One region of the Bifidobacterium catenulatum DSM 16992 genome, then DNA from elsewhere that is predicted to be linked to it. Evidence: riboswitches for the same ligand, from Rfam matches in the RefSeq annotation. Region 1 holds a riboswitch; each other region holds the start of a gene.

Evidence for each region. A riboswitch is a leader RNA that binds a small molecule or an ion and turns the genes downstream of it on or off. The one in region 1 is predicted to bind thiamine pyrophosphate.
Region 2: it holds a riboswitch for thiamine pyrophosphate, as region 1 does, so the genes downstream of both, BBCT_RS05305 (solute carrier family 23 protein) here and thiC (phosphomethylpyrimidine synthase ThiC) in region 1, are expected to answer to the same signal.
Region 3: it holds a riboswitch for thiamine pyrophosphate, as region 1 does, so the genes downstream of both, BBCT_RS06280 (hydroxyethylthiazole kinase) here and thiC (phosphomethylpyrimidine synthase ThiC) in region 1, are expected to answer to the same signal.
Region 4: it holds a riboswitch for thiamine pyrophosphate, as region 1 does, so the genes downstream of both, tenA (thiaminase II) here and thiC (phosphomethylpyrimidine synthase ThiC) in region 1, are expected to answer to the same signal.

What each region holds. Positions count from the first base shown of each region.
Region 1 covers NZ_AP012325.1:1,032,097-1,040,149, forward strand. Annotated here, with positions in the region: gene BBCT_RS04420 (LysR family transcriptional regulator) at 74-997, opposite strand; gene thiC (phosphomethylpyrimidine synthase ThiC) at 1,443-4,085, opposite strand; TPP riboswitch at 4,286-4,389, opposite strand; gene BBCT_RS09150 (hypothetical protein) at 4,560-4,709, shown strand; gene BBCT_RS04430 (arsenate reductase/protein-tyrosine-phosphatase family protein) at 4,762-5,136, opposite strand; gene BBCT_RS04435 (5-methyltetrahydropteroyltriglutamate--homocysteine S-methyltransferase) at 5,282-6,403, opposite strand; gene BBCT_RS04440 (sugar O-acetyltransferase) at 6,598-7,227, shown strand; gene BBCT_RS04445 (autorepressor SdpR family transcription factor) at 7,521-7,823, shown strand; gene BBCT_RS04450 (SdpI family protein) at 7,835-8,053, shown strand, end outside.
Region 2 covers NZ_AP012325.1:1,217,982-1,226,034, forward strand. Annotated here, with positions in the region: gene pheT (phenylalanine--tRNA ligase subunit beta) at 1-525, opposite strand, end outside; gene pheS (phenylalanine--tRNA ligase subunit alpha) at 533-1,600, opposite strand; gene BBCT_RS05290 (TrmH family RNA methyltransferase) at 1,666-2,538, opposite strand; gene BBCT_RS05295 (ABC transporter permease) at 3,013-4,209, shown strand; gene BBCT_RS05300 (ABC transporter ATP-binding protein) at 4,243-4,989, shown strand; TPP riboswitch at 5,133-5,240, shown strand; gene BBCT_RS05305 (solute carrier family 23 protein) at 5,428-6,717, shown strand; gene BBCT_RS05310 (LuxE/PaaK family acyltransferase) at 6,764-7,906, shown strand; gene BBCT_RS05315 (acyl-CoA reductase) at 7,903-8,053, shown strand, end outside.
Region 3 covers NZ_AP012325.1:1,466,962-1,475,014, forward strand. Annotated here, with positions in the region: gene ftsZ (cell division protein FtsZ) at 1-47, opposite strand, end outside; gene dusB (tRNA dihydrouridine synthase DusB) at 224-1,453, opposite strand; gene BBCT_RS06275 (glycine--tRNA ligase) at 1,483-2,958, opposite strand; TPP riboswitch at 3,251-3,360, shown strand; gene BBCT_RS06280 (hydroxyethylthiazole kinase) at 3,351-4,220, shown strand; partial or broken gene BBCT_RS06285 (thiamine phosphate synthase) at 4,350-5,093, shown strand; gene thiD (bifunctional hydroxymethylpyrimidine kinase/phosphomethylpyrimidine kinase) at 5,171-6,013, shown strand; gene BBCT_RS06295 (thiamine-binding protein) at 6,073-6,438, shown strand; gene BBCT_RS06300 (LacI family DNA-binding transcriptional regulator) at 6,536-7,579, shown strand; gene BBCT_RS06305 (MFS transporter) at 7,862-8,053, shown strand, end outside.
Region 4 covers NZ_AP012325.1:1,252,041-1,260,093, reverse strand. Annotated here, with positions in the region: gene BBCT_RS05435 (ECF transporter S component) at 1-96, shown strand, start outside; gene BBCT_RS05430 (energy-coupling factor transporter ATPase) at 174-2,558, shown strand; gene BBCT_RS09640 (hypothetical protein) at 2,552-2,683, shown strand; gene BBCT_RS05425 (YhbY family RNA-binding protein) at 2,750-3,055, shown strand; gene tenA (thiaminase II) at 3,181-3,948, opposite strand; TPP riboswitch at 3,941-4,051, opposite strand; gene BBCT_RS05415 (glycosyltransferase family 2 protein) at 4,168-5,181, shown strand; gene ppgK (polyphosphate--glucose phosphotransferase) at 5,425-6,192, shown strand; gene BBCT_RS05405 (pyridoxal phosphate-dependent aminotransferase) at 6,348-7,511, shown strand; gene BBCT_RS05400 (ATP-binding cassette domain-containing protein) at 7,582-8,053, opposite strand, start outside.

The DNA of each region.
Region 1 (8,053 bases):
TCGCACCAATCGAAAGCATCGGTGCGAGGCACTTTTCATATCTCATAGCAGAGTGCATCCAGTCGATGTGCACTCAGTCGATCAGGTTGTATCCATGGTCGGCCACCACCGACTTGAGCTTCTCCAAATAGTTTTCCGCGGCCTTCGACAGCTTTGCACGCTCGTTCGTGATCCAGCCGACCAGCATGGTCTCATCGGTGTCAAGCGGTACGGTCACGATTTTCTCATTGTTGAGATCGCCGTTATCGATGCCGGTGCACACGGTATAGCCGTTCAGACCGATGATGAAGTTCAGAATCGTCGCACGGTCGGTCACGTTGATCTGCTTGGGAGAGTATTCCGGCCAGACCGCCTCTTCGGCGAAGAAGAAGCTGCCCTCCTCGCCCTGCTCGTACTGGATGAACGGGAACGGCTTCAGATCGTCCATCGTGACTTTCTTCTTGCCGGCCAGCGGATTGCTGCGCGAAATGAACACATGCAACGGGGCGCGGAACAGTGGATGGAATTCCAAATGCTTTTCGCGCAACATCTTGCCGATCACGTCCTTGTTGAAATCGGACAGATAGATGATGCCGATTTCGGAAAGCATGTTCGCCACTTGGTTGATGATGTCTTTGGTGCGCGTCTCACGAATGGTGAACTCGTATTCGTCGGATTTGATGGAGTTGATCATTTCCACGAACGCTTCGACAGCGAACATGTAATGCTGTGTGGACACGGAGCACAGCTGCTTGCGTGGCTTCGCGTTCTTGTAACGTTCTTCGAGCAGCGACGCTTGGTCGAGCACCTGGCGCGCGTAGGTGAGGAATTCCGCTCCGTCCACGGTCAAGGCGATGCCTTGCGACGAGCGGGTGAAGATCTCGATGCCAAGCTCGTTCTCGAGTTCCTTCACAGATGAGCTCAACGCGGGCTGTGACACGTACAGTTCGTGCGAGGCTTCGTTCATGGAACCGCATTCCACGATCTTCACAATATATTTCAGCTGAAGAAGAGTCATAAACTCAGGTTAGAGCCATGTGCTGACTGTGGGGGAGCACTTATACCCTCTTGTCTGGATAGTGGACTACCGATCACACAGATCGAGGATACGGAAAACCAATTGCAGCAAAGCGAAATAGACGCGGTGCAGCAAGCGGTGACCGCGCAGACGCAGCTTTCCATCGCTCAAGCGTAGATTGACTCCGCATCATCCTAGTTGGTTTCCGTGCAAGTGTAGATTGACGAGGCCCGCACACAGTTGGAGACCACCAAAACCGTGCTCGACAAAACCAGCCAGATATTCGCTCAATGGAGACAGACCGGCTTGACGGGTCAGTCTTACACTCAAAAGAGTGTCTCTATCGGAGTGCTCCGTATCGCCATACAAGCAACAAAAAGGGATTGCCCGGCCTTCTACCACACCAGACAATCCCGTTCGTCACAAAAACCTACTACAGTTCGGTCTACTGGTACAGATGGCCGCCCTGCTCGCGGAAGCGCTCGCTCATGGCTTGCATGCCGGCAGCGATGGTTTGCGCGTCGGCGACGAGCTTCTCCTGTGCTTCGGCATTACCGAATTTTTTGCGGATGTTTTGGCTGATGGCCATGGAGCAGAACTTTGGACCGCACATCGAACAGAAATGCGCCATTTTCGCAGGCTCGGCCGGCAAAGTATCATCATGGAACGCGATGGCGGTGTCCGGATCGTAGCTCAGGTTGAACTGGTCGAGCCAACGGAATTCGAAACGTGCCTTGCTCATGGCATTGTCGCGGTCGATGGCATGCGGATGATGCTTGGCGATATCAGCTGCATGGCAGGCGATCTTGTATGCGATCACACCTTGCTTCACATCGTCCTTATTCGGCAACCCAAGATGTTCCTTCGGTGTCACATAACACAGCATGGCAGTACCATAGCGGGCGATTTCCACACCGCCGATCGCCGACGTGATGTGGTCGTAGCCGGGAGCGGTGTCAGTGGTGAGCGGTCCAAGCGTGTAGAATGGCGCGTCCTTGCAGATCGCCTTTTCCATTTCGATGTTCATGCGCACGGTGTCGAACGGAATATGGCCAGGCCCTTCGATCATCACCTGCACGTCGTGTTCCCATGCACGCTGGGTAAGCTCGCCCAAAGTCATCAGTTCGGCAAACTGTGCCGCATCGTTCGCATCGGCAAGCGATCCCGGACGAAGTCCATCACCCAGTGAGAACGCCACATCGTACTTGGCGAAGATCTCACACAATTCATCGAAATGCGTATACAGGAAGCTTTCCTGATGATGCTGCAAACACCATTCAGCCATGATCGAACCGCCACGCGAAACAATGCCTGTCATACGGTTCGCCGTCAACGGCACGAAACGCAGCAGCACACCGGCATGAATCGTCATATAGTCCACGCCCTGTTCGCACTGTTCGATCACCGTGTCACGGAACAGTTCCCAGCTGAGCTTGGACGCATCATCCTCCACCTTTTCGAGCGCCTGATACATTGGCACGGTACCAATCGGCACGGGGGAGTTGCGCAAAATCCATTCACGAGTGGTGTGAATGTCGTTGCCGGTAGACAGATCCATTACAGTGTCGGCACCCCACTTGGTGGCCCACGTGAGCTTCTCCACCTCCTCGTCAATAGACGAAGTGACCGCCGAATTGCCCATATTGGCGTTGAGCTTGGTGAGGAACTTCGAGCCGATGATCATGGGCTCGGCTTCGGGATGGTTGATATTGCAAGGCATGACGGCACGTCCTGCGGCCAGTTCGCTGCGCACCAGTTCCACGCTACAATGCTCGCGTTCCGCCACATAGCGCATTTCCGGTGTGATGATGTTGTGGCGTGCGTACCACATTTGCGTCACCGGATGATCCTTGGCCTTCATCGGCTTATGCTGGCGGCCGCGCCATTCCTTGGAAGCCTTGCCACGTTTGATGGCGCGTTTGCCGTCATCTTCCAAATTGCGGCGACGTCCTTCATACTCCTCGACGTCTCCACGGTCAAGAATCCAGTCCAGACGTAGGGGAGCGAGACCCTCCTTCGGATCGCATTTCGGACCTTCGGTGTTGTAATCCTTGAATGGTGCGTTCGGTCCGACGCCAGGCGTGTCAGACAGTTTGATTTCGGTGTACGGCACTTGCAGATCGTAGGAACCGAATTCGTTTTCGAAATGCACCGGCGTGGTTTTACGAATATGGGCTTTGTCTCGCTGCTTGGAATCGCGTGCGGCAATGTCGACACGCTGTTGCTTGGCGAGCTTGGATGCGGCCTTGGCTTCCTTCGCATTGGTGAACTTCTTTTCGCCGGATGCGCCGTCGGCTGTGTTGTCAGGGTTGATTTCCGCTGTTTTCTGGGCTTTCATGCGTGGTGCGTACCCGTGCTTTGCGTCGCTACGTACGGCTTTCCAGCGCGCTACCATATTGCGGGTTGCGGCTTCCGGATCATCGGCTCCTGCAATCGCGGACACCACGAACCAGCCTGCCGCCTTTGAATGCGCTAGCATTTCCATATCATCTGCGGTCACGCCACCGCCTACCACTACCGGAAAACCACTGGCTGAACAAATAGTGTTGATCTGCTCTTCGTCAAGCGTGCGACCGGAACCGTCATTGCCGCCTACGGACGCTTCCGGCTTGGTGACGGAAACATGCAACGGCGCAGCACCGATATAGTCGATGCAGCCGTCGGGCAATTCGTTGATGAGTTTGACCAGGCTTTCCGTTTCCGCCGACAATCCCACGATGGCATCTTCGCCAAGCAGTGCACGGGCTTCGCGCGGTTCCATATCGGTCTGTCCGATGTGAACGCCGTCGACCTTGATGCCTTTGCTGCGGGCCTGCCAGACCACGTCCACACGGTCGTCGATTACGAATGCCACGGAATCCGACTTATTGTTGTCTTCGATGATTTGCGCGATATCACGCGCCATGTCGGTAAGATCCTTCGCATCAGCGTCTTTGGCGCGAAGTTGGATGAAGCTTGCGCCCCCGCGCAACGCATCATCGACAACGTCGGTGATCGGTCGGCCTTTGCAATCCTGCGGTCCTACCACAAGATAGGCGCTCAGGTCGAAGCTGTCTCGCATCGACGCATATGGATAATTGTTCATGATTCCCCCTTGATTATGCTGTTTTGGGTTGGGAAAATTTGAATTCGTCAGTAAATGGGTATGCTGACACGCCCGCATTCTTGGATACATGGGATGGAAACGAAATTACGATTAATGATTTCGCGATGCAGGCTGTTTAGCTGACGCGCCTGTTGCGTTGACTCTTACGGATGCCAATTGACGCTGGCAATGCGTGTGTGCTGTGGCACTCATTCTCCGCTCCCTACGATGGTGTTAACCAACAGGTTCAAAGGGTCAGGCATTCGCCTATCTCAGCTCCGTTAGGGGAGCCCCCCTGCTTTATGTGTTGGCTATGAACTTACGCCCTGCACTGGACGTAACTTTCATCGAAGCCCATAGATGAGTCAGGCCAGTCGTCACTTTCGCATGCATCGTCTTCATCAGTATTACGTCCTTGCCGCGCAACTCACAGCGAAACTCTCCTTGCAGGCCACTTCGATATGACGGATCGTGTTGATGAGTGTGAGTTGGGTTACTGGTCGGGCAAGCTTTTCTGAGGGGTATGCCGGAAGCGGCCGGGGAGGCATGGTCAGTGCCGAGGAAGTCGCCGACCATCCGTACGACTATGCCGACACTTTCATCCGCAATACGATGGTGTTCACCTAAAATGCTTTGGAAGGGTCTTGGTTGGCGTCGAACGGATGCTGGTCAAGACCCTTTAGAGCTTCATGATGTTCTCTTCGATGTGACGGATAACAGTAATGAAAGCCTCATCGTTTTGCCCGGTTGGATCTGACAGATTCCAATTATCGTCGAAAGCCTTGCCGATATAGGGACATCCCACGTCGCAGCCCATGGAAATCGCGATATCAGGTTTTGGAATATCCGAAATCAGTTTGGAGTATTGCGTTTTCTCCATGTCGATGCCGTAAAGCTCTCTCATGAGTCGTACGGCATCCTGATTGATCTGCGGCTTGGTTTCCACACCTGCGGAATAAAAATCAAAATCGGTTCCGCGTAAATGCTTTCCCAACGCTTCGGCAATCTGGCTGCGGCATGAATTATGCACGCAAATAAAAGCCACTTTTCTCATAGCTTCCCCTGTCTGCGATGTTATGATTTCGCGATTGCTGTTCCGTATTATACGTTTCGTCCAATGCTCCGCGTCCACATCATCGAATAACACAATGCCCGGTGCGACCATGGCATAAGCTGGTCGTACCGGGCATTGGCTTGGATTATTCGCCCCAGACTTCTTCGGCGATGGACCTTACGAGTGCGATCTTAGCCCACTGCTGCTCCTCAGTGAGCTTGTTGCCTTCCTCAGTGGAGGCAAAACCGCATTGTGTGGACAGGCACAGACGCTCCAACGGCACATACTGGGCCGCTTCGTAGATGCGAGCCTTGATCGTTTCCGGATCTTCAAGTTCCGACCTCTTGGAGGTGATGAGGCCAAGCACAACCTGCTTATCACCGGAAACCTCAGCCAGTGGCGCAAAGTCACCGGAACGGTCGTCGTCGAACTCCAGATAGTAGGCGTCCACGTTCTCTTCGCCAAACAGCTTGGCTGCGACCGGAGCGTAACCGCCGGATGACAGCCATGTGGAATGGAAATTACCGCGGCAGATATGGGTGTTGATCACCAGGTCGTCAGGCTGGTCAGCGATCACCGCGTTGATCACGTCGAGATTCTCCTGCTGCAGGCGAGCCGCATCTTCGTCGCTCCAGCCGAGACGCTCACGCACGCTCTTGTCGCACAGGCGAGTCCACGTGCAATCGTCGAACTGCACGTTACGGCAGCCGACGGCATACAGGTCGGCGATGACCTGACGATATGCGGCCACAATATCCGCGGTCAGCTCGTCGTCATCCTTGTAGAACTCGTCGTACGGGTAGGCGTTCTTGTTGCCGGTAAGCACGAAACGGGTCTGCGCTGGGGAAGGCATGGTCTGACGAGCTACGGTATTGTCATCTTCAAACTGCTTGACGAACTTGAAATGCTCCACGAACGGATGATCGTGTCCGTCGAGCTTGCCGGTCACCGTGGCAGTGTCGGCGGGAGTGACCTCGTCATGGAAGGCAACGCGATGGGCGGCGGCGACATGGTCCACGCCATTGAAGCCCCACATGAAATCGAAATGCCACCAGCCGCGACGGAATTCACCATCGGTGATGACATGCAGGCCGGCGGCCTTCTGCTTGGCAACCAGATCAGCGATCAGCCTGTCTTCGACAGCCTTCAACCCGGCGGCATCAATAATACCTGCAGCATAATCTGCGCGAGCCTGCTTGAGTTTGTCCGGACGCAGATAAGAACCGACCACATCGGCGCGGAACGGCGCATTCTTGGAATATGTCATGATCCTCCTTCGACTATTGACTTGTGATTAACAATCAAAATGACAAAACCAACAATATGCTACCCCACCACCCACGAACGCGAAGCGCTTCTGCTCATGTTTTCGAAGGCGTGGCTTGTTGCCTCTGTAACTCCCTATATATGGCAGATTCATATATAATCACAACGGACATGAACGACTGCAAGGAGGCTGCCATGACTGTGCCGCAACGAGTGCTTGACACTATGAATTCCGGACTGATCTACACCTGCGATGACGAAGAGATGATCAAAGCGCAGCAGGAACAGATGGAACTGCTGTACGACTTCAACGCAACCCGCCCCAGCCAAATGACGCAACGCAACGAAATCGCACGCCAACTGCTTGGCGAATTCGGCGAGGACGCTTATATCGAACCGCCGTTGCATGCCAATTGGGGATGCAACACGTATTTCAGTGCGCACGCTTACGCCAATTTCAACCTCACGTTGGTTGATGATGGTGAAGTGCATATCGGCGAACATACCATGATCGGCCTGAACTGCACTATCGTTACCACCGGCCATCCGATTCGTCCTGACCTGCGCGAGAAGGTCACACAGTATTCGATGCCGGTCGTCATCGGCCGTAATGTGTGGTTGGGCGCCAACGTTACCGTGCTTCCCGGCGTCACCATTGGCGACAATTCGGTGATTGGCGCATGCTCGCTGGTTATCAAGGACATTCCCGCCAATGTGGTCGCATTCGGACAGCCATGCAAGGTGTATCGAGAAATCGGCGAACATGATGACGTCTACTATTGGCGTGACCGCATGATCAACCCGCCCTACGACCAGAAGCAGTAAACCATATCACTATCGACCAACCGTTAAAACAGGTCGAATCATCGTGAACTGGTCGTTATGACAGATCCACGATTCCATAATTTGCGACTGTCAAGTGAGATGCCGGGCGCACCATTGCTCCACCATACGGGTAAGGCGCGCCTTTTTCTGTGAAAACTCAGTCCTAGCTGCTCCAATCAATCATGCTTCCCACCATAATGCGCGAAACGTAACGCATACATGTCCGCGGTAGATATTTAGATAATTATCTAAATAAGAAAATGTTTAAACATTGCGAAGTGAAGGAGGAATGCATGGCGGGAGAGGGATTCAAGGCGCTCTCCGATCCCACGCGACGGCGCATTTTGGAATTACTGCGCGAACGTGACATGACGGCTGGTGAACTCGCGGAACAATTCAACATGAGCAAACCATCGATCAGCCACCATCTGACCACGTTGAAAACTGCGGGACTGGTAACCGACGAACGGCACGGGCAGAACATCATCTACAGTCTCAACACCACGGTGATGCAGGATCTGATCGGATGGTTCATGGGATTCATGGACAGCGATGGAAACGTCAATCAAGCGAATGATCAAACAGGCAATAAATAAAGGAGGGTCTTATGCGCGGGAATAACTTGAACGATTTCAAAAAGGCTTTCGATAACAACATCAACAATACCAAAGACAAGAACAAGACTGATTCGGGGGAGAAGATCGCTCCGATCGGACGCAATCTGTGCATTGTGCTTGTTGCACTGTGTGTAGTCAACATCATCGCACATCTTGCCTGCTATAGTCGGCTTCCCGAAAACGTGCCAATTCATTGGAGCGCCGATGGT
Region 2 (8,053 bases), 190 kb from region 1:
GTGCAGCAGGTGCATTGCGTCGTCGCCCGGCTGGAGCTTCTCATACTCTTCCGGGGTGAAGCCGTACTTGCGCAGCAGGATGATGCCGTCATGGTTATCACCCAATCCAAGCTCACGTTCGGAAGCGCACATGCCGTTGGAAATATGGCCGTAGGTCTTGCGTGGTTCGATCTTGAAATCACCCGGCAGCACAGCGCCAGGAAGCGTCACGACGACCTTTTCGCCGGCAGCCATGTTCGGCGCGCCGCAGATGATGCCGCGCGGCACCTTGTTGCCGTTCTCATCGGTCTCGTTGTATTCGTCGCCGACGTCAACATGGCACCAGTTAATGATCTTGCCGTTCTTCTGCGGTTCCGGAGTGGCATCGACCACATAGCCGACGACGATCGGACCGACCAGCTGGGAGGTGTGGATCTCTTCCTCTTCGAGACCGACCTTCACCAGATCTTTGGCAAGCTGTTCGTATGTAAGGCCTTCCGGAACCTCGACATGGTCCTTGAGCCAATCAATGTCAACCATTGGCATGGGTCAATCACTCCCCCATCACAAACTGTTCGCTGAATCGCACGTCGCCTTCGACTAGGTCGTGCATGTCGTTGATGTCGTGGCGCAGCAGCAGGGTACGCTCCACGCCCACGCCGAAGGCGAAGCCGGTGTAGACCTCGGGATCGAGGCCAGCGGACTTCAGCACATTCGGGTTGACCATACCGCAGCCGCCCCATTCGAGCCAGCCTGCGCCGCCCTTCTTATCGGGGAACCACAGGTCGAGTTCGGCGCTCGGCTCGGTGAACGGGAAATAGCTCGGACGCAGACGCGTCTTTGCTTCCGGACCGAACATGGCCACGGCAAGCTTGTCGAGCACGCCCTTCAGGTCGGCCATGGTCAGATGCTTGTCGACCGCAAGAGCCTCCACCTGGTGGAACACCGGGGTGTGGGTGGCGTCGAGCTCATCAGTGCGGAACACACGACCCGGGCAGGCGATGTACAGCGGCACACCACGAGTGAGCAGACCACGCACCTGATCGGAGGAGGTCTGGGTGCGCAGCACCATGTTGGACCCGACGAAGCCTGCGGCGTCCTTGGCCTGATTGCCCTTAACGTAGAAGGTATCCTGCATCTGACGTGCCGGATGGTCGGGGCCGAAGTTCAGCGCGTCGAAGTCGTACCATTCGGTTTCCACTTCAGGACCGTCGGAAATCTGCCAGCCCATGGAGATGAAAAAGTCTTCGACATCCTCCATCAGCTTCGGCAACGGATGGCGCGCGCCAAGCGGCTTGCGGTTGACCGGAAGGGTCATGTCCACGGTTTCGGCGGCAAGCGCACGGGCCTCTTCCTCAGCCTTGACCTGCTGTTCCTTGGTGCCATACGCACGACCGAAGTCGGCGCGCAGCTTGCCCATAATCTTGCCGGCGTCTTTCTTCTGGTCCTTCGGCAGCATGCCGATGGCCTTGCTGGCCTGCGTCATCGCGGATTCCGCTCCGGCGTACTGCGTCTTGATGGCTTTCAATTCCTCCATGCTGGAGGCGTTTTCGATTTTCGCGATGCCCTCGGCAACCGCATTGGTTACCGCTTGGGCGTCGAATACCGCACCTTCTGCCACGAGATACCTTTCTCATTTCCCGTTTGTTTTACGCGAAAAACGCGCAATTTCAACGTTTTCCGACTCTACATTCTTTCAACATGACTCGACATAGCCAAGCTCAGCAGCATTACCGACGAACTAGTGCCAAGGTTCAAGGATTCCGCTTTGCCATAAAGCGGTATGGACACGATCCTATCGGTTCGTTCCAAAACTTCCTTGGTCAATCCACGCGCCTCATTGCCGAACAACACCGCTTTGGCCCCGGCAAGCGTTTCCGGCATGGCAATTACATCCGTCAGAGATTCCGGTTGTCGGGAATCCGTGCCATATACATCGGCCGCATACACTGCCAGCTCGTGAGTATCGCACCATGCGAAGAAGTCGTCCGTTCCCATGGTCAGAATCGGAAGGTGGAACAGTGATCCCGCGGTGGAGCGGACCACTTTCGGATTGAACATGTCCACGCAGTCGTCGACCAATACCACGGCGGAGCAGCCGGCCGCATCGGCGGAACGAATCACGGTTCCGGCGTTACCGGGATCGCGAACCTGCCAAAACGCGGCGACCATCGCATGCCCGTCGAAATCGTCCAGAACGGCGGACGAATCAAGGAAAGCCTGCATATCCGCGACGGCAAGCACGCCTTGCGCGTCGGCGCTCATACGGTGCATCACCGCATGAGTGACCTTGTGCACATACACGCCGGATTGCATGGCCTTGCCCGCCATCTGCGCGACAACAGGTGTCGCAAATGAGGCATCGGGCTGTGCCGACTCGACCTCAACGTAGAGGTCCTCGACAAGTCCTGGATGGTATGTCAGCAGCTCACGCACCGACTGGGGGCCTTCCACCATGAAACGGCCAGACCGTTTCCGCCCTTTTCGATCGGCGAGTTCGGACACGCGGCGGACGCGCTCCGACTTGGGGTTCGCAATGACTTCGGATTTTATAGGCATACGCGTTAGCCTAACACCATTGCCGCAATGAACGCCCCGCCCATGTCGAGTTTTTAATTCAGAAGACTTTCAGATTCATTCCAGCTTCAGTCGAGCAATCCCTGAGGAATTCGCTAAGAGCGATTTTTTATCATCGGTCTCAACGCCGATCGCGACAGCGGCCCCTCACCCCTTCTTTCATCAAGGAAACATCATGTTCGTTGTGAAAAACGCATGGAAAAGCGTCACGAGAAACAAAGGACGCAACATACTGGTCATCATCATCGTGACCATCATCGCCACTGCCGCCACCATCGGCCTGTCCATTAGGCAAGCGGCCACAACCGCGCGAAACACTGGCTTGGAAAACACTACTGTGACCGCACAAATCAGTCTTGACCGCGAAAACTCATCAGTGAATCACGAAACCAGTCCAATTCCAGCGAATCCGACGCTTCAGACCAGTCTAGTGAAGGCAGGCCCAATGTCGGCGGTATGGGCGGCGGCAAGGATTTCGGCGGTGCGTCCATGGTCAGCGGCGATTTCTCGCTCGTCGGCTTCTCTTCGGACGAAGCGGTTTCCAATACATCGAACGGTAGCTTCACCATGGTTGACGGCAAAGTGTTCGGCTACGATAAATCCAGTGACGGTGACGCAATTATTTCCAAGTCACTCGCCGATTTCAATGCCCTCTCCGTAGGAGACACCATCAGCGTGGCCGATCCGAATGACACGGACACCACTTACCAGCTCACCATCGTCGGTATTTACAAGAATTCCACCGATTCCACCCAGCAGATGGGCGGGCCGATGGCCTCCAATGCCTCCGATCCGGCCAATGCCATATATACGTCGGTCTCCACACTGAGATCGTTAGGACTTGATGCCGACGCGGACACCGATTCCGCCGCACGGCTGAATTACACGTACGTGTTCTCCAGCAAATCGGATTACGAAGCATTCTGCGAGGATGCAATCAACGCCGGGCTCGACGACGACTATGCCGTCTCCTCCGCCGATGTGGAGAATTACGAATCCAGCCTGGTGCCGCTCAACAACCTGTCGAAGTTCGCGTTGACACTGCTCATCGTGGTGCTGGCTGTCGGTGGCGTGGTGCTGGTGGTCATCACATTGCTGAACGTACGCGAACGTAAGTATGAGATCGGCGTGCTTGCCGCGATTGGTGTGAACAAAGTCAAGGTTGCGGCGCAGTTCACCTTGGAATTGCTGATCGTCACCATGATCGGCCTCGCATTGGGCGCCTGCGCCGGTGCGGTGGCTTCAGTGCCGGTGTCCAACCAGTTGCTGGCAAGCCAAATCGAACAACAGCAGTCGCAACAGACCAACCAACGCGAACAGTTCGGTCGCGACATGCAGGGGTCGGCTGATGGTTCCGGCACTGGTGCGCAGGATTCCGGAAATGCCAACGACTCCTCGAATTCCACGGATTCGCAGAATTCCGATAGTGCATCCAACCAGAATTCGGCCATGCCGGGCAAGGGCGGCAACGGTCCTGAAGGCATGATGGACCGCGCGGTGAATTACGCTTCCTCTGTCAACGCAACCGTCAACCTCACCGTGGTGGGCCAACTGCTGCTGGTAGGTCTTGGGCTGACGCTCATCGCTGCATTAGTCGCAGTCGTATTCGTATTGCGATACGAGCCTTTGCAGATTCTTGCCGACCGTTCCTGAACCATCAATCATCATTCGTTGAAAGGATTTGACATGGCCAAAACAGACGAGACACGTCTTGATCAAACTACCGTATCAACCGACAAAACCACCAATACAGCTTCGCAACAATCCGATATGCCTGTGCTGAGATTGGACGATGTGAGCTACTCGTATACCAAGGGCGGCAAGCGCGTGCTGAAAAATATCAGTCATGATTTTCAGTCGGGCAGTGTGCACGCCATCACCGGACCTTCCGGCGCTGGCAAAACCACTATGTTATCGCTGATTTCCGGGCTTGCCAATCCCACAGAGGGAAAGGTGTTGTACAACGGCAACGATTTGTCGAAGCAGGATCGATACCGGTACCGTAGTCATGATATCGGCGTTATTTTCCAAGGTTTCAATCTGTTGCCGAATCTGACCGTCGCGGAAAACATCATCCTGTCGATGGACGCTTCCGGCAAGACCTTCGACCGTTCGAAGAAAGAGATCGTCAACGATCTGCTTGTACAAGTGCATCTGCCGCAGGAATATGCGAACGAACGCATTCTGCATCTTTCCGGAGGTGAGCAGCAGCGTGTGGCGATCGCCCGCGCGCTCAGCCACGACCCAGCCATCATCGTGGCGGACGAACCGACCGGCAATCTCGACCTCGCCACGCAGGACGACATCATGGGCATCTTTCAAGCCTTGGCACATGACGAACAGCATTGCGTCATCATCGTGACGCATAGTCCGGAAGTGGCCAAGGCCTCCGACGAGATATTCGAACTGGCCCCAATCAAGCGACGCCGTTAACAGACCTCGCACGGCCAAGCGACCCCGCGCGTATTGCGCAACCAGCTGGACCGACTACCGCAAAAGCCCTATGACATGCGTTTTTCAAAGCGCTCGCATGCCACAGGGCTTTTGGTTGGACGGTGACGTTATGATTGTCTCCGTCCGAAGTACAGGGGTGCCGAATACGGCTGAGATGGGCGGTGGTCATCGCCCGGACCTTTCGACCTGATCAAGATAACGCTTGCGTAGGGAGTACTGGGAAAACGTGTGGCTCCCATTAAAGGGACAAGGCCCTTTGTATTTTCGGCGCGCGCAAGCAACCGACGAAGGAGAGAGGGAACCATGGCCGGGACAGCGTCATCGTCAGAAACAACGCAAGCGGCACCATCGCAAAACGCAGAACCACCGCGAAACGCGAAGGAAACCACGACAGAGCGGACCGTCAAAAAAGCCACCATGAAAAACACACTGCTCGGCCTGCAGCATGTACTCGTGTCAAACGTGTGGCTCGACCCCGTGTTCGTGGCCGGAGCCATTGGCCTTCCTCTGGCGTTGTCATCAAACATGGTGAATGCCATCTTCATAGTGTCCGGTCTGGTCACGCTCATCCAAGCCACAAAACTGGTGCGTCTTCCCATCGTGCAAGGACCGTCCGCCGCATTCGACGCGCTGATGATCTCCGCCGGTGCTGCAGGATCATTGGCCGCCGCCGGCACATCCATATTCGTCAGTTCGCTAATATTCCTGGTATTGTGCCTGACCCGCGTGATCGAAAAACTGCGGTTTCTATTCGCTCCAATCGTGTCGGGGGTAATCATTCTCCTCGTCGGCGTGTCACTCTCCGGCTTCACACTAAGCGAATTCCTTGGCGGCGCGCCAGGAGACCCGGGATTCGCCGATCCGAAGACGCTGACCGTCTCCATCATCACCTGCATGCTGGTGGTGGCGCTTTCCCAATTCGGCAAAGGCATGCTCAAGGCGCTGTCATATCTGATCGCGCTGGCCGCAGGCACCATACTGTCTTTGGCGTTCGGCATGGCGGACTTCTCCGAAGTGGCGTCCAAGCCATGGATCGGTCTGCCGAAGTTCATGCCATACGGCGGTTTCGACTTCAACGCCGCCATTTTCGTACCGTTTTTCATAGCCTATATGGTGGCCATCATGGAAGCGCTTGGCGTGTACCAAGCCGCCACAGAAATCCAAGGAACAAAGCTTGAAGACCGCCAGGTGCGTTACGGCCTCGCCGGAGAAGCGGCCGGATCGGCGGTCTCCTCACTGATCGGCGGTTTCACCACCACCGCATATCCGCAGAACGTGGCCTTGCTCAAGGTCACAGACGAAGGCAAGACCCGCACCCGTGTACCGGTGATTATCGCAGGTGTGGTATTCGTGACGCTTGGTTTCATACCGAAAGCCGGCGCCGTACTGTCGCTCATCCCCTCCCCGGTAATCGGCGGCATCTTCCTGCCGGCGGCGGCCAGCCTCATCAGCACCGGACTCAACACGTTACGAAAGGCGGAGAACAACGATCAGACCCAAGTGGTGATAGGCCTATCCCTCCTGCTTGGCATCGCATTGCCAAACGCATTAAGCGGACTTGAAGGCGGCATGCACGTGTTCTTCTCAAACTCGATTCTGGTCGGCGCATTCAGCGTAGTGATACTCAAGGCCCTTATCATCGATCTGCCAAACGCAATCGCACGGCATACGGACAAACCCACGGAACATACAAAACAAGCAGAATAATCAACATCATTGAGGCAATCCGACATATGACGGAGAGGATATGGTAATGGACATGCAAGCATCGCAGGAATCCCTGGAACTCAACGGACAGAAGACGATCATCAAGCAAAAAGTGCTCGATTTCATCACACAATACGGTTGCTCCCGCGCACCGGACGAAGCGTTCGACACGCTCGCGAAACGCATCTTCGCCTTCCAATTCGAGCATAATCTGCCATACCGGGCCTACTGCATGTCCAAACGCGTCACCCCGCAGACACTCACCGACTGGATGCAGATTCCGCCCATGCCCGTCGACGGCTTCAAAATGCTGACGCTCACTTCCGTGCCCGAACGGGATTGTGAAGCGGTATTCACCACCAGCGGCACCACGCATCCCGGTCAGCGTGGCCGTAATTTTCACCCCGATCTGGAAGTGTGGGACGAATCGATGATCGTGCCGTTTCGGCATTTCATCATGCCGGACCGCGAACGCATCCGTATCGCCGTTCTCTCCCCCGCGTGGGATATGAACGAGCATTCGTCGCTGTCAAGGTATTTGACCCGTGCTGTGGAACAGTGTGGCGAGGAAGGCAGCAGCTTCTTCTTTCATAAGGATGGTCTTGATTTCGCTGGTGTTGAGCGTTTTCTTGACGTAGCAGTGTCCGACAATGCGCCGGTGATGCTGATGGGCGCTTCCTCGGCTTATCTGTATTTGTTGGATTATTTGGACAAGCAGCATAAAACCTATCGTCTTGCCTCTGATTCGCGCGTGTTCGATACGGGCGGGTTCAAGAGCACTCGCACCGATATGACGGTTGATGATCTGTACGCGGCATTTGCTCGTGCGCTTGGCGTGGACCGTTCGCATTGCGTGAATATGTATGGTATGACGGAGTTGAGTTCGCAGATTTACGATCAGAACATCCTGTCCTATTACACAGATGGTTCATTGAACTATTCGAAGGAGACGCCGTCGTGGGTACGTTCCGTGTTCCTTGATCCGGCCACGCTTGCGCCGGTGCCAGACGAGGAGCAGGGTGTGATCGCGCATTACGATTTGGCGAATTGGAATTCCTGCCTGGCGATTTTAACGGAAGATCTGGGAGTGAGATCTTCTTATGGTTACACACTCAACGGCCGAGCGAAAGGCGCCGAGGCGCGTGGCTGTTCGATTACCGTTGATGAGGTAATGGCGGCCAACGCATGAGCGTCGTCGACGTTTTTTACGCACCGCGCGGATTCGCGTTCGACGATTTCGATACGCATGATGTTTCATTGCCCGGCGGCGATACGGTGACGCTGCGTTTCCCGCGGCTTGATGCCGGTATGGTGCATACGCTGGCTGATTCCGTAC
Region 3 (8,053 bases), 430 kb from region 1:
TTCGTCTTGTCATTGAAATTGTCAGTCTGGGCAATCTCGCTCACCATAGTCTCCTGTCACTCGCGTTTACGCACAACTTTATCGCAGACGCGCCGTAATACGCGCGCTTTTCGTCGTGTGTAACGACGTTTTTTCACTTTTTTACTGCTAACGTGTTCATTTCGCCTGAGATGTATCTTCTTTCGGCGCCCCCACACAATTTAACCACATCAGCATGTCATGTTCAATAACTGGCATCCATAGGATCGTCACCGAACAACGCCTGACGTTCATCGTGCGTCGTTTCCCGTGATTCCAACCACCCGTAAGGCAAATGCACTTTCTTTGCGAAGCGTACGCGCCCCCTTGGCTTGTCGACCACTCGTTCGGGGAAACGGGTGTCTGGATCCAGCTTGCCTATTTCGGTTCTGACATCCTCAAGATTTTCACATTCCATGAACGCGCGACGGGTGGAGCCCCCAACGGGGAATCCCTTGAGATACCACGCGATATGCTTACGCAGATCATGCACGGCCATCTGCTCATCGCCATCATAGAATTCAGTCAACAATTCCGCATGACGTTCAACTACACGGCACACGTCTCCCAGCGTAGGGTCGACACGCTTCTCACTGCCAGCGAACGCGTTCTTAATATCGGCAAACAGCCACGGCCTGCCTTGGCAACCACGGCCGATCGCAACGCCAGCGCAACCGGTTTCGGCAACCATGGCAAGCGCATCGTTCGCACCCCAAATGTCACCGTTACCGAACACTGGAATATCAAGCGCCTCGACCAATTCGCCGATTCTGCTCCAGTCGGAATGCCCACCGTAATATTCGGCGGTAGTACGCGCGTGCAAGGTAACAGCCTTGCAACCTTCCTCCTGCGCGATATGCCCGGCTTCAAGGAACGTCTCATGCTCGTGGTCGATGCCGACACGAATCTTCGCCGTAACGGGCACATTGGCCGCGTCGCAAACCTTGACTACGCGTTGGATGATCTCGCGGAACAGATCCATCTTCCATGGCAACGCCGAACCGCCGCCGCGTCTGGTCACTTTGGGCACGGGACATCCGAAATTCAGGTCGACATGGTCAGCCATGTTTTCATCGATGACGATTTTCGCAGCCTGTTCCACGATTGCTGGATTCACGCCATACAGTTGCAGCGAGCGGATATTCTCGCTGGGAGCGAAATGACATAACCGCAATGCTTTGGGATTGCGGGCAACCAACGCGCGCGCGGTAATCATTTCAGCCACGTACAGACCGTCCGGCCCGTAGCTTTCGCAAATCACGCGGAACGGCCAGTTAGTCACTCCCGCCATAGGCGAAAGAACCACCGGCGTTTCAACATGCACCGGCCCTAAATCAACAGGCTTAATAATCGGAGGAACCGACGGCCTCACCGCGTCGGTACGCGGGTCGAGCACGTCGGATTCCTCGCAAGCAGTCACAATGCTATCTGGCATAAGAACGCTATGGTAACCAGTAACCAGCTTTAGTACAAGCCACCGGCTTCGGCGATTTTAACGGACTCAGGCCAAGCCTCGCCGCCCATCTCAACCGGTAGCTGCGGATAGCGCACATGCTTCTCGCCAATGCGTGCAGCCACATAATCGGCCACTTTGTCGAGTGCGACGCGCTCCTGCTGCATGGTGTCACGTTCACGAATGGTGACGGCCTGATCGTCAAGCGTGTCGAAATCGACAGTGATGCACAGCGGGGTGCCGATTTCGTCTTCACGGCGGTAGCGACGGCCGATCGCACCGGCTTCGTCGTAGTCGATCATCCAGTCATGCTGACGCAGGTCGGCTGCCAGATCATGTGCCACGGTCTGCAGTTCCGGCTTCTTGCTCAACGGCAGCACGGCGGCCTTGACCGGAGCCAGGCGAGGATCAAGGCGAAGCACAGTACGCTTGTCGACGCCGCCCTTGGTGTTCGGTGCCTCGTCAACGTCGTAGGCGTCAACGAGGAAGGCCATGAGAGAGCGGGTCAGGCCTGCGGCCGGCTCGATGACGTACGGCACGTACTTTTCGCCGGTGGCCTGATTGAAGTAGCTCAGATCCTCGCCGGAGTGCTTGGCATGCGCGGAAAGGTCGAAGTCGGTACGGTTGGCTACGCCTTCGAGTTCGCCCCAATCGGATCCCTGGAAGCCGAACTTGTATTCAATGTCGACGGTGCGCTTCGAATAGTGAGCCAGCTTCTCCTTCGGATGCTCATAGTGGCGCAGGTTTTCCGGCTTCACGCCAAGATCGATGTACCACTGGGTACGTGCATCGATCCAGTACTGGTGCCATTCCTCATCCGTGCCCGGAGCCACGAAGAATTCCATTTCCATCTGTTCGAACTCGCGGGTACGGAAGATGAAGTTGCCCGGGGTGATTTCATTACGGAAGGACTTACCCATGTTGGCGATGCCGAACGGCGGCTTGGAACGAGAAGAGGTCATCACGTTCTTGAAGTCCACGAAAATGCCCTGCGCGGTTTCCGGGCGCAGGTAGTGCAGCGAGTTTTCGTCTTCGACCGGTCCGAGGTGGGTACGCAGCATCATGTTGAAGTCGCGCGGTTCGGTCCAGTTGCCACGGGTGCCACAATCCGGGCACACAATATCTTTAAGACCGTTTTCCGGCAGCTTGTCGCCATGCTTTTCGGCATAGGATTCCTCAAGCTTGTCTGCACGGTGGCGCTTGTGGCAGTTGAGGCATTCGATCAGTGGATCGTTGAACACGGACACGTGGCCGGAAGCCACCCACACGGCCGGCGGAAGAATGATGGACGTGTCAACGCCCACCACATCGCCACGGGTGACGACCATGGAACGCCACCATTCACGCTTGATATTGTCTTTCAGCGCGACGCCGAGCGGACCGTAATCCCACGCGGAACGGGTTCCGCCGTAGATTTCACCGGCGGGAAAAACAAAGCCACGACGCTTGGCGAGGGATACGACTTCATCGAGTTTGGATACAGCCACAATGCACCTTCTGGTTTGAACGGTTTGGGGTCTTTACAAGCGCAAAGCCTACCTTTACGCGGTGACAGAACGCCACCCGCGTTACTGTTTCGTGGCGTTCTCGCCTTCAACAGTGTCGTTGTCAAGCAGCAGCGGCCAGATATTGCAGTCAATCATCACGGTTTTCTTATTCAGATTTGCCTATGAGATTTACGTACGCACCTAATATTTACGAGAACGTGCTGCATTCACCTGATCCCGGAATCGACTGGACCGCTCCAGTGTCAGGGCCTTTGTATAGGTTGAGTACGTTATGTACATGCAGGGGGGCTTTCCGACGAAAGTGGAAGCTGAGATAGGCGGATGCCTGACCCTTTGAACCTGTTGGTTAGGACCAACGTAGGGAGCAGACAATGAGCGATGACTCATTTTCGGCAACGCTGCGCAAACAGATTGTGCAGGCAGTCAACAGAGTACGAGAGACCACGCCTTTGGCGCAGTCGTTTACCAATTTCGTTACGATGAATCTTGTGGCCAACGCGCAGCTTGCCGCCGGAGGTACTGCCGCCATGAGCTTTCTGCCGGACGATGTAATCGACACTGCGGAAATCGCCGGATCGAACTACATCAATGTGGGCACGCTGCTGCCGTTCTTCAAAGATGCGCTGCCGGAAATCGCCTACAAACTGCACAAGAACGGCAAGACGTGGGTGCTAGATCCGGTCGCCGCGGGCATCGGCAAAACCCGTACCGCCATTCTTGAATCGTTCCGCACCTATACGCCAACCATCGTGCGTGGCAATGCGAGTGAGATCATCGCACTCGATGCGATGTGGGGCCTTGCTCAAAACGATTCTACCGTTCCCGGCACGCGTCCGGCAGGCGTGGAGGCTGTGGACGAGGTCGATGCAGCCGTTGATGCGGCCAAGAGGCTGGCCCGCCATCTTGTGAAACGCTCCCCCATCGGCGCTGGTGCGGTGGCTGTTTCCGGTGCGGTTGATTTGGTGACCGACGGCGAGCATGTGTTCCGTCTGCCAGGCGGCAGCGCGATGATGACGAAGATCACCGGCGCTGGCTGCTCACTTGGCGGCGTGACCGCAACATATTTAGCCGTAGCGGAACCGTTGGTGGCTACGATTTCCGCTTCGCTGCTGTACAACAGAGCTTCCGAAATCGCCGAAGCCAAATCTTCAGGCCCGGGATCCTTCCAAGTGGCGCTGCTTGATGCGCTTTGGAACGTCACCGCCGAGGAAGTCGCCGCCTCCGAAATCATCATCGACTAGACTTTGCCGCTACTCTGCATACCATGCGGCATGTTATGCAGAGTTCGGCAATTGCGTATGCGGAAAAACGGACGAATGCCGGTTTCACATTGTAGGCTTTCCGAACCACTTACCGAGAAGGGTGATTATATGGACAATTATTCATATGCATCGATGCGCGATACATTCGATATGAGCGCCTACTTTGTGGTCGGCCCGCAGGATTGCAAGGGACGACCGATTACCAGCGTGGTTGAGGACGCGCTGCGCGGGGGCGCAACGTTCATCCAGCTGAGGGCCAAAGATACCGACGCGAAAGATATCACCAGCATGGCACGCGATATCGCACAGGTTATCGAACACAACAGCAAATCCGATTCCGTGGCGTTCGTGATCGACGACCGTGTGGACGTAGTCTGGCAAGCACGGCACAAGGGCATCAAGGTTGACGGCGTGCATATTGGGCAAACTGATTTGGAACCGCAGGAAGCCCGCGCGCTACTTGGGGAAGATGCCATTGTTGGCTTGTCTGCCGAAACGGAAAGCTTGGTGAAGCTCATCAACGAGCTACCTGCCGGCTGCATCGACTACATCGGGGCAGGTCCGTTGCATGTGTCCATCACCAAGCCGGAAGCTTCCGTGGGCGGCAACGACGGTTCCGGACATACGCTCGACGAGGCACAGATCAATGCGATCTGCGATGCGAGCGATTTTCCGGTTGTGGTCGGCGGTGGTGTGAGCGCCGACGATATGGAGATGCTCGCGCATTCGAAGGCAGCCGGTTGGTTCGTTGTGTCGGCAATCGCCGGCGCAAGCGATCCGGAAGAAGCGACCCGCAATATGGTTTCGCGGTGGAAGGCCGTGCGCGGCGACGCAAAGCACGGGCACGTGCCGCACAAGTAAGAATCACGGATCACGAGTATTTCAAAACTTCAGATCATAAGTAAGCAAGAGCAAGTAAGGAGTCATTCATGACCAGCACATTGCCACCGGTATTGAGCATCGCGGGATCGGATTCCTCCGGCGGCGCCGGTATCCAGGCGGACTTGAAAACCATGCTTGCCAATGGCGTATTCGGCATGACCGCCATTGCGGCGCTGACCGCGCAGAACACCACAGGCGTGACGATGGTTACGAACACGCCTGTGGAAATGCTGGCCGCGCAGATCGACGCCGTGTTCGACGATATTCCGCCGGTCGCGGTGAAGATCGGCATGGTGTCGAGCGTTGAGCTCATCAATGTGATTGCCGACCGTTTGACCGCTCATGATGCCGAAAATATTGTGCTTGATCCAGTGATGGTGGCAACGTCCGGTGCGAAGCTCATCGAAGATGACGCGATCGCCGCATTGACTTCCAAGCTGTTCCCGCTCGCCACCGTAATCACACCAAACATGCCGGAAACCCAAGCATTGTGTGAGCTGGCTGTTGAGCAGGGCGCCGATGCGATCGACTATGAGAATGGCGAAAGCATCTCCAGCGAAAACGACATGGTGACGGCAGGCCATCTGCTTGCCGGCCATTTCGGCTGTGCGGTGCTCGTCACTGGCGGCCATGGTACGCAGGACGCCAGTGATGTGCTCGTCGAACCGAGCGGCAAAGTCACTTGGTTCCGCGCGCGCCGCATCGACAATCCGAACACGCATGGCACCGGATGCACGCTGTCGTCGGCGATCGCATCACACCTGGCACTCGGCGAAACGTTGCCGGAAGCCGTCAATAGTGCCAAACTGTATCTGACGGGCGCTTTGGAGGCACAGCTTGACCTCGGACACGGATCCGGACCGATGGACCACGCTTGGAAATGGCGCTGATCGCCGCTCAACAATCCAAGCCATATCAAGCCGATAGGAACGCAACGAAAGGAATGCACATGACCCTTGATCGCAATGCGGAAAAGCAGGAAGTGCCGATCAACCCGGAAACCGGCAAACCGTATATCAACACGCTTGCTGCGGTCGCCATCTCTCCCGCTGGAGCAAGTCCTGAAAAGTCCACGTACGTAGCGCAAGCAGTCGACGTGATCCGCCAATCCGGACTGCCGAGCGAAACCAACGCCATGTTCACCAATATTGAAGGCGACATTGACGACGTGCTCAAGGTGATTCGCGACGCCACCATGAAACTCGCCGGTCAGGGCTATCGCACCGACGTGGTGATCCGTCTCGACATTCGTCCCGGTTTCGAAGGCCAAATCCACGCCAAGCAGGCGCTTGTGGACGAAATCCTGTCGGAATAAATCCGGGATGGACCAATAGAGTATCGAGTAACAAAAAAGCGCGCTATTTACAAAAATAGTGCGCCTTTCTTATTGATTTAGGTATAGTGTAACGGCTATGACTACGATGAAGGAAATTGCCGAAGCGGCAGGGGTGTCCATTTCCACCGTTTCCCTGGTACTTAACGGCAGAGATGCGGGACGTGTGAAAGCCCCGTTGGCCGCGCTCATACGTGAGAAGGCGGACGAACTCGGCTACACGGTCAATCCTTTGGCGCGCAGCCTACGCACCTGCCGCACACCAATTCTCGGTTTCATCAGCGAAGAAGTCGCCACCACCCCGTATGCAGGCGGCATCATTCTGGGTGCGCAGGATGCGGCAAGCACCTACGGATATATGATCATCACGGTCAGCACCGACGGCAAGGCAAGCGAAGAGAATGAAATAGCCACATTGAAACGGTATGGCGTGGACGGTTTCTTCTATTCGAAGATGTCGAACCGCATTGCGACCGTGCCTGCGTCTCTCGGCGATTATCCGGTGGTGATGGTGGATGCCACCGATGCCGACAACCAGATACCCAGCATCGAGCCAGACGAATTCCAAATCGCCTACGATGCCACGAAACGGCTGATCCAAGCCGATTGTAAGAGGATCGCCTATCTCGGATGTTCGGAAAACATGATTGCGCAGGACGGTCGTTTTGCTGGATATCAGGCGGCATTGCAGGATTCCGGTTTTGCCTACGATCCTTCGTTGGTGTGCAATGTACTCCATAATGGCCCGGCGTTGCGCGCCGTCGATAAGCTGTTCGATGAACGCAATCCCGACGGTTTCTTCTGTTTCAACGATGCGCGCGCGTGGTATGTGTATGAATGTGCGGCACGTCGTGGACTGACTGTCGGCAAGGATATTTCCATCGTCGGCGTCGACAACCACCGCGTGTTTGCCGAAACGCTGGAACCGCAGTTGACCACAGTGGAGCTGCCCCACTATGAGATGGGTTATTGGGCCGCTTGTAAGCTGATTTCACTGATCGAACGCAAGCCCGTCGACAGCTCGTCCTGGCCGAGCACCACCGCTCCCCTGCCACCGTTGGATTCGCCGATCCCCGCGAAGATCCATTGCGCGCTGATAGAAAAGGGGTCAGTCCGAAGCTGATTTCCTTGATTTGAGATCATGCAAGAAGGTCTTTTGACATGCCTGTCGCGACACGCCGAAGGCCTTCTTTTTATACCTCATTTCGGCTTAATTACAACGCTTCCGAGAAGTGCTGTAATTATTGACGTCAATCGATTGACGTCAATCGTTTGACACGCTATTATTAAACCATGTTCATTCACTTGGCACGGCAGCTGGGTGAATGACGGCATAACACGGCATCGGCCAAACAATGAAGTGCTGCGCGGCAGTGGCACCAACAAAAAGAAACAGAGAAACAACATGACAAGCAACACTCGATCCGCATGGAAGAATCCTTCCTATCTGCAGAGTTCCTTCGGCATCTTCATGTTCTTCTGCTCGTGGGGCATCTGGTGGTCCTTCTTCTCCCGCTGGCTCACCGACCCGACCCACGGCCTGGGCATGACCTCCGCAGAGCAGGGCCAGATCTACTCCATTAACTCCTTGGCAACC
Region 4 (8,053 bases), 220 kb from region 1:
CCGGCGCTTCTGCCGTTCAACGCGTTGAAATTCACCATCCATGGCGTGGTCACCTTCCTGATCTACAAGCCGATCTCCAACCTGTTGAACCGCTGAGCCTCGTTCACCATATCGATTCCGCATATTGATGAATAGGAAGGAACCTTTCGACGTATGGAAGGTTCCTTCCGTTTATGAAAGACGATTCCATGAACCCTGACAGCGACACGAACACCATTGCGGTCGAATTACGTGATATTCGTTTCACATATGACTCCGGCGCGACCTGGGCGCTCGACGGCGTGAACCTGACCATCCGCCAAGGCGAACGTGTATGCTTGGCAGGACCAAACGGATCGGGCAAATCCACACTTTCACGCATCATCGCAGGACTTGCCGCACCCGATGCCGGACATGCCACGCTGTTGGGAAACAACGTATTCGATGACGCCGGCGCGCACGCTGATGCTTACCGCAGCGCCCGGCATGGTATCGGGGCGGTTTTCCAACATCCGGAAGATCAGATCGTCACCACCATCACCGAGGATGATGTTGCCTTCGGTCCGGAAAACCTCGCCATTGCGCATGATGATATCGATATGCGCATCGCCATGTCACTTGACGCAGTCGACATGAGCGGACAACGAGAAGCCGATCCCACGCGAATGAGCGGAGGCCAACAGCAGCGCGTCGCCATCGCCGGCATGCTTGCCATGAGTCCCGAAATCCTCGTGCTCGACGAGCCTACCGCCATGCTCGATCCGCAAGGCCGTGCCGACATCATGCATATTCTTGACGAATTGCAGCAGTACGGCACAACCATCATTCTCGTCACCCACCATCGTGACGAATTCGTCAATGCCGACCGCATCATTCGCCTGGATAACGGGCGTATCGTGCAAAGCGCTCGCGGTAATACTGCAAGTATTCCGGAAATGGACGAATCAGACACAGCGCAAGAAGACAATCCAATTGCCAAATCCAATATTGCAAATGGTGCATCGAAGCCAACATCAGCTGTACCAATCATTGAAATCCGTAATCTGATATACCAATATCCAAACAGTAGCAAGCCTGTGCTTGATAAGCTTTCCATAACCATCAATAAGGGTGAAACCGTGGCCATCACAGGGCATAACGGTGCAGGCAAAACCACCCTCGCGCGTCTTCTCTGCGCGCTGGACCAGCCGCAATCCGGCAACATTACCATCAATACCATTCCCGTCGCACGTCAACGCGCCAACGGCAATATGCAGTCGCTCAAGCGTGCGGACCGCGAGAAACTGCGCGCCACCGTCGGCTATGTCATGCAACATCCCGAACGTCAGCTTTTCGCTGAAACCGTAGCCGAGGATATCGCCTACGGACCACGCAACCAACATCTTGACGAAACGCAAGTATCCGAACGCGTCAATCAAGCCATGACGCTGCTGCATATCGAACATCTTGCCGATCGTTCGCCATTCGATCTTTCCGGCGGACAACAACGACTTGCCGCCATAGCGGGCATTATCGCATGCCAACCGCAGATCCTTATTATGGACGAGCCGACCGCGGGGCTTGACGAGGCAGCCACAACCTGCGTGCACAATCTCATTCAAACCCTCCACGCACAAGGCATCACCATACTCATCATTTCCCATTCGCAAACGGAAATCGATGTGCTCGCCGATCGGGTGATCGCACTTGATCGTAGACAAAACGGTAATGACGTCACTCGAGATATCGGAACCAATGTCACTTCCGAAACGGCAGGTTCGAAGAATCTGCACACGCTTGGCTCCGGACATGCAAAGGGAGACGTCCGTGAAAACCGCAGTTTTATGGAACGGCTTGACCCGCGCGTGAAGATGGTGAGCGCGTTGGCGGTCATGTTCTCCGCATTCGCCATCCGCTCCTTCTGGCAGTTACTGGTGGCCGCACTGTTGACCGGCATGATCGTTGCGACATCAGGCATCGGCGTGAAACAACTGTTCAAATCGATTCGCATGTTCCTTGCATTGTTCGTGTTCTGCGGACTGCTCAATGTGTTCTTCGTACGATCCGGCAATGTTCTTACGAACATCGGACCGATTCCAATCACCGACGACGGTGTGCGTATCGCTATACTGTACGCCTGCAGATTCGTTGCGGTCATTATCGTCGGAGCGGTATTCCTTGCCACGACCACTCCCACGGCCATTACCGACGCATTCGAAGCGTTGCTCAAACCTTTCGCAAAATTCGGCATCCATGCGCAGGAGATCGCGTTGGTGATGAGCCTCGCATTGCGGTTCCTGCCCACGTTAGGAAGCGAAGCGAAAGCCATTGTGGATGCGCAATCAGCCCGAGGCGGCAGCATTGAAACAGGAACATTCGTACAGCGGATCAAAGCGATAACCGCCATTATCATTCCGGTATTCGCAGGAGCGATACGTCATGCCGATAATCTCAGCCTCGCACTCGACGCACGATGTTACGAGGAAGGCATCATGCGCACGCACTGGCGAATCATGCGGATCGCCAAACATGACATCGCCGTAGTCGGTGTGAGTGTGTCGTACATTGCCGCATTGACCCTGATCGCTGGACTATGCTGAGCATTTCGGATGGGCATGGCGCTCCACTGATCGCATTGGAAAGCGAAACCGCCGAAGAAGCACGTCTGAACACGCGCAAGAACATCGAAGACGGTGTGAACGCCATCAAAGGCGCGGGGGAGTGATATGCAAGATTTTACTGCCCTCACGCTACTCTTGAGCAAGCATCATAAATAGGAATGGAACAAGTTATGGCATTAACCAAGAAGCAGGTCAAGCAGCTGCGTGGCCTGGCTACCAAGCTCAATCCGCTCATCCAGGTCGGCAAGAACGATTTGAGCGAAACCGCTATCAAGCAGGCGGACGAGACCATTGAAAAGCGTGAGCTTATCAAATGCTCCGTGCTCGACGGATCCGGACTGACTGCCAAGGAAGCGGGCGAGGGGCTGGCCGAAGAACTGAACGCGGAACTCGTACAGGTTATCGGCAACCGTTTCGTGCTCTATCGCCGCTCCTATCGCGATGACGTGGAGCATATTCGTCTCGTACGCGAATAAAGCGGGAAACTGACGCGACCAAACATAACAGGGCGGGTGCTTTCTGAAAACCAATCAGAAGGCACCCGCCCTATTGCAATGAGAATAAACAATCGGAAGTCAGGAAAACATGCGATGGAGCGGTGTCAGCGCTCCTGATTCCATTCGGGCTTCCACGTGTACTGCATGTCGTACGCGCTGGCCCAGAACATGTACTCGTTCTCCACGCCGGTCACGAAAATGTCAATCAGCTCGCGCTTGCGCTCCTCGCTCGCGTCGGCTACCAGTTTCTCGATATGTTCGAGCAGCCACACGGAATCCTGCCAGAATTCGTCGGTCTTATACATGTCGACCCAACTTTTGTACGGATTGTCGTCAAGCGTGTCGGCAAACTCGGCGGCAAGACGGTAACCATAATCCGCATACACCCAGGCGCACGGCAGCACGGCCACAAGAATGTCGAGAATATCCTTGCCATAGGCGATGGAAAGGATATTCGACGTGTAGGCACGCGCGAAGGCCGACTGGCGCACATTGTTCATCTGCTCTTCGGTGATGCCATAGCTGGCCAAGTAGGAGCGGTGTACTTCGGTCTCGACCTGCAGGGCGCCGTTCTGCACCTTGAGCATGAACGCCATGATTTCAGGGTCGGTGGCCTTGGCTAATCCCAAAGCGTGCACTCTGGCGTAATCGTTCACATAACGAAAATCCTGCAGCAGATAGAAGGCGAAACGCTCGCGTTGCAGTGTGCCTTCACCAAGCTCGCGGATGAACGGCTGCTGGTAGCCTTCCTCCCAAACCAGGTCAGCAGCCTTGCGCATGCGCTGCGCGAACGGAGGAAGATTGTTGCGTTGGATGCCTTTGGCGGCGTCGAACTCATAATCGAAATTGGTTGTTGATGTCACAGCAGTCATTAGACATGCCTCCCTACGCTGGTATTAACCATCAGGTTCAAAGGGTTCAGGCCTCACTTGGCCTATCTCAACCCGACAAACACGGGTTCCCCTGCATTACGCCGTATATTATGGCAAAGCCGTCCGAAATGTGCAAGAGCCTGTCCGCCGAATGGAATCGTGCCGCATGATGCGAACACAGGCGATGTTCGGTTGAGGGCGAGTGCAAGAATAGAACGTATGACTGAAAAGCAAGTTGCGAAGAACACCATCGAAAAGCTGGCTATCGTCGTGGTGACATACAAGCGTCAGCAGCTGCTCGCCACCCTGTTCGAATCCATCGAAAAACTCACTGTGGCACCATGGCGTATCGTCGTCGTTGACAACGAGCACAGCGATGCGACCCAAGGCATGGTCGACGATTTCCGTGAAGCGGTCACCGCGCAGTGGGGCAATACCATCGCCGACCAATCGGGCAACGAAAGTCGCGTGGTGTATGCGCCTCAATCCGACAACCTCGGCGGCGCAGGCGGATTCTCCGCAGGTGTGAAGAAGGCATATGAGCTGGGATCCGAATGGTTCTGGGTGATGGACGACGATGTGGCCGTGATGCCCGAAGCCATCGAACGACTTGCCAAGTGGACCGGCAGCCATGATGTGATCCAAGGCAGCCGATACGACTATGACGGCGGCCCGTTCTACTGGCAATACGATTTCATCATTTCCCTCGGCATCCCCAATCCGATCGCTCCGGCCGCATTCGGACGCCCCGGCTACCGCGTGATGGACACCCTGTGCTTCGAGGGGGGTCTGTTCCGCCGCAACATCGTCGAACAGATCGGCTTGCCGGATCCGCGTTTCTTCATCTACTGGGACGACACGATGTACGGCTACCGCGCCAGCAAAGTCACCAACCCGATTGTGGTGCCCGACGTGATCCTGCGCCGCACTCGTGAAATCGGCAATTGGGATATCGCCGGCGTGCGCCAGCTCAACTCCACCTCTGACATGAACCGTTACCACATCATGCGTAACCGAGGCTACATGGCGCGCTATTTCATGGCGTTCGGCGATTACCGTCCGCTGATGTTCGGTCTGGGTACGCTGCTGACCGCCGCCAAGGAAGTCATCCGTCTGGTGATGGTGGACCGAGAGCATGTGAAGACCGGCTTGGTGCAGATAGCCAAGGGTTGGTGGGATTCACGCAAGCTGCTGCATGATCCGGATTGGAAGCCGATGCCGCCGCTCAAGTGATGCGGTTGCGCCGTCTTCAGACGGTCATCTTCTTACGATTCGCCCCATGCCGATGCGTTGAGTTGACATGGGGCGAATCGTTTGCAGAAAAAAGTTGCAGAATGAATCATTTCATTGCGAAAAATTATGCAATCGTATTCACCATTTATGCTTTTTCGGCGCGTTTTGGGGCATGGGGCGAGTTACTATGGCGCTTACCGGTTCGATAACACCCACTATGTACCTTGATAGGAGAGGTCGAAGATGATTGAAACTGCACAGGCGTTTGGCGTTGACATTGGAGGCTCCGGCATTAAGGCAGCCCCGGTTAACCTCGAAAAGGGCGAGTTTGCCGAACCGCGTCTGAAGATTCTTACTCCGGAAGTTTCCACTCCGAAGGCCGTCGGTGAAATCGTTCGCCAGCAGCTCGAGCATTTCGAGGTTCCCGAATCCGCTCCGGTTGGCATCGCTTTCCCGGCGCCGATCCACGTGGGCGAGAAGCTCGGCTACATGGCCAACCTAGACCAGTCTTGGGTTGGCGTGGACGTCACAGAAGTGTTCTCCGAAGCCTGCGGACGTCCAGTCACCGTGGTGAACGACGCTGACGCGGCAGGCCTTGCCGAGCAGCAGTTCGGCGCGGCCAAGGGCCAGGATGGTCTGGTCGTGGCAACCACGCTGGGTACCGGTATCGGCACGGCGCTGATTTTCAACGGCGAACTCATCCCGAACACCGAGCTTGGCCACCTGGAACTGCTCAAAGGCAAGGGCGACGCCGAAAAGTACGCGGCATCCTCTATCCGTGAAAAGCTTGATATGGGCTACAAGAAGTGGGCCAAGCGACTGACCAAGTACTATTCCCTGATGGAGTTCTACTTGGATCCGCAGCTGTTCGTCGTCGGCGGCGGCGTGTCTCGTGTGTCTGAGAAGTTCCTGCCGTACATCGACATCAAGACCCCGATCGTTGCAGCCAAGTTGCACAATGAGGCTGGCATCATCGGTGCCGCGTACTACGCAAGCACCAAGCAGAAGTGATGCCGTGAACCATTAAGGTTCCCAACTTTCGTATAAGCGAGAGCCGTCCGATTCGTCGGGCGGCTCTCGCTTATACCGTCAACATTTGTGAAGCGAAGGCATACCATCTTGCTTGACGTAACGACTTGCGCAACCCAAGGAGTATGGTGGAGACCATGCGTTTTTCCTCCAGAGTCGATATCAGCGAGCCCAATCCCATCGCCAAAGCGGAAGCGGAAGCCAAAACAAGCGGCATCACGCTCGGCAAACTCAACGACTCCAATCCAACCAAGCATGCGCTCGCGCCGGAACTTCTGCCAGACATATATGGCGCTGAGCCACACGGCCAACGGTATGCGCGCGAAGCGTTGGCCGCATTCCTTCAAGGGCGAGGCAATGATGTTGCCGTCGAAGACCTGTACATACTGAGCTCAACGTCCGAAGCATACTCGTGGCTGATCAAACTCCTGTGCGACGCCGGCGATGCTGTGCTCGCGCCGAAACCCGGCTATCCTCTCATCGAATCGATCGCACGACTCGAATGTGTCGACATGATCGAATACCAGCAGCGATTCGACGGATCTTGGTACATCGATGTGGCCGAACTGCGCGAAGCACTTGAAAGTGAAGAAGGCGAATGTATCCGCGCACTGGTACTCATTAACCCCAATAATCCGACTGGTTCATATGTCAAACCGTCGGAACGTGAAGCCATCGTGCGGCTTTGCCACGACCATGAGGTGGCCATCATCGCCGACGAGGTGTTCTACGACTACGATCTGGAACCATTCGACGGCAACGCGCGTCTTGCGGGAGAGAAAGGTGCATTGACCTTCGCGTTGGACGGGTTTTCGAAAACGTTGGCCGCGCCGCACGCCAAAGTCGGTTGGATCCAAGTATCCGGCCCGGCAGGAGAGGTGGAAGAAGCCAGGCGCAGGCTCGACGTGATCGCCGACGACTATCTGCCGATGAGCGAAATCATCGCCAAACAGATTCCCCTCATGCTGCAGGAGGCTCCAGCTCAGACTACGCGCGTAAAAAACCGCGTGCAAGCCAATCTCACCGCATTGCATGCCATGCTGAACGCCGACAAAAACGGTATGGTCAGCGTATTGCGTGCCGAGGGTGGATGGAACGTGCTGTTACGCGTGCCGAGCGTACTCGACGAGAACGAGCTGGTATTGGCCATGATCGAACGCCATGGAATTTCAGGCCAACCCGGCTACTTCTTTGATATGACTTCGAACGGCTATCTTGCGATTTCGCTGCTGCCGGAATCCGACGAATTTCGGCATAATGTGCAAGTGGTGCTTGACACCGTCAACACAATGATCGCTTGAATCGTGCCGCTGTGCCGCAATTAACGCCAATGACGGTACAGCGGCCAATACGAATCGATCGGAATATGAATCAGGCTTTGGCTGCCTCGTATTTGGCTCGGATGAGATCTGTGTAAAAGGCGACGGCCTCATGCGGGCCACCGTCGAACACCACCTGATGGTCGTCGACCACCAGTGTGCGGTCGATCGCATATTCCGCGCGTGTGATCAGTTCCGTGTCATGCGTGGCGAACACCACTTGCTTGTCGTAACTGAACAAGGCTTTCGCCACATGCGCGGACGCCACCTCATCCAAACCCTTAGTCGGCTCGTCGGCAACGATCGCTGCGGGAGAGAAGCTCAATGCGGAAGCAATCGCCAGCAGATGGCGCTTCTCGCTGTCCAACGCGGAAGCAGACTCGCGCGCGACCGCAGCCAAATCGAAATGCGCAAACAGATTGCCGATAATCGCCTGACGTTCGCTTTCCGGCACCTTATGCTTCTTCAACGGCTCATCAATCGCCTCACGAATGGAATCCGCCTTGTAATAACTGTTCGGAATC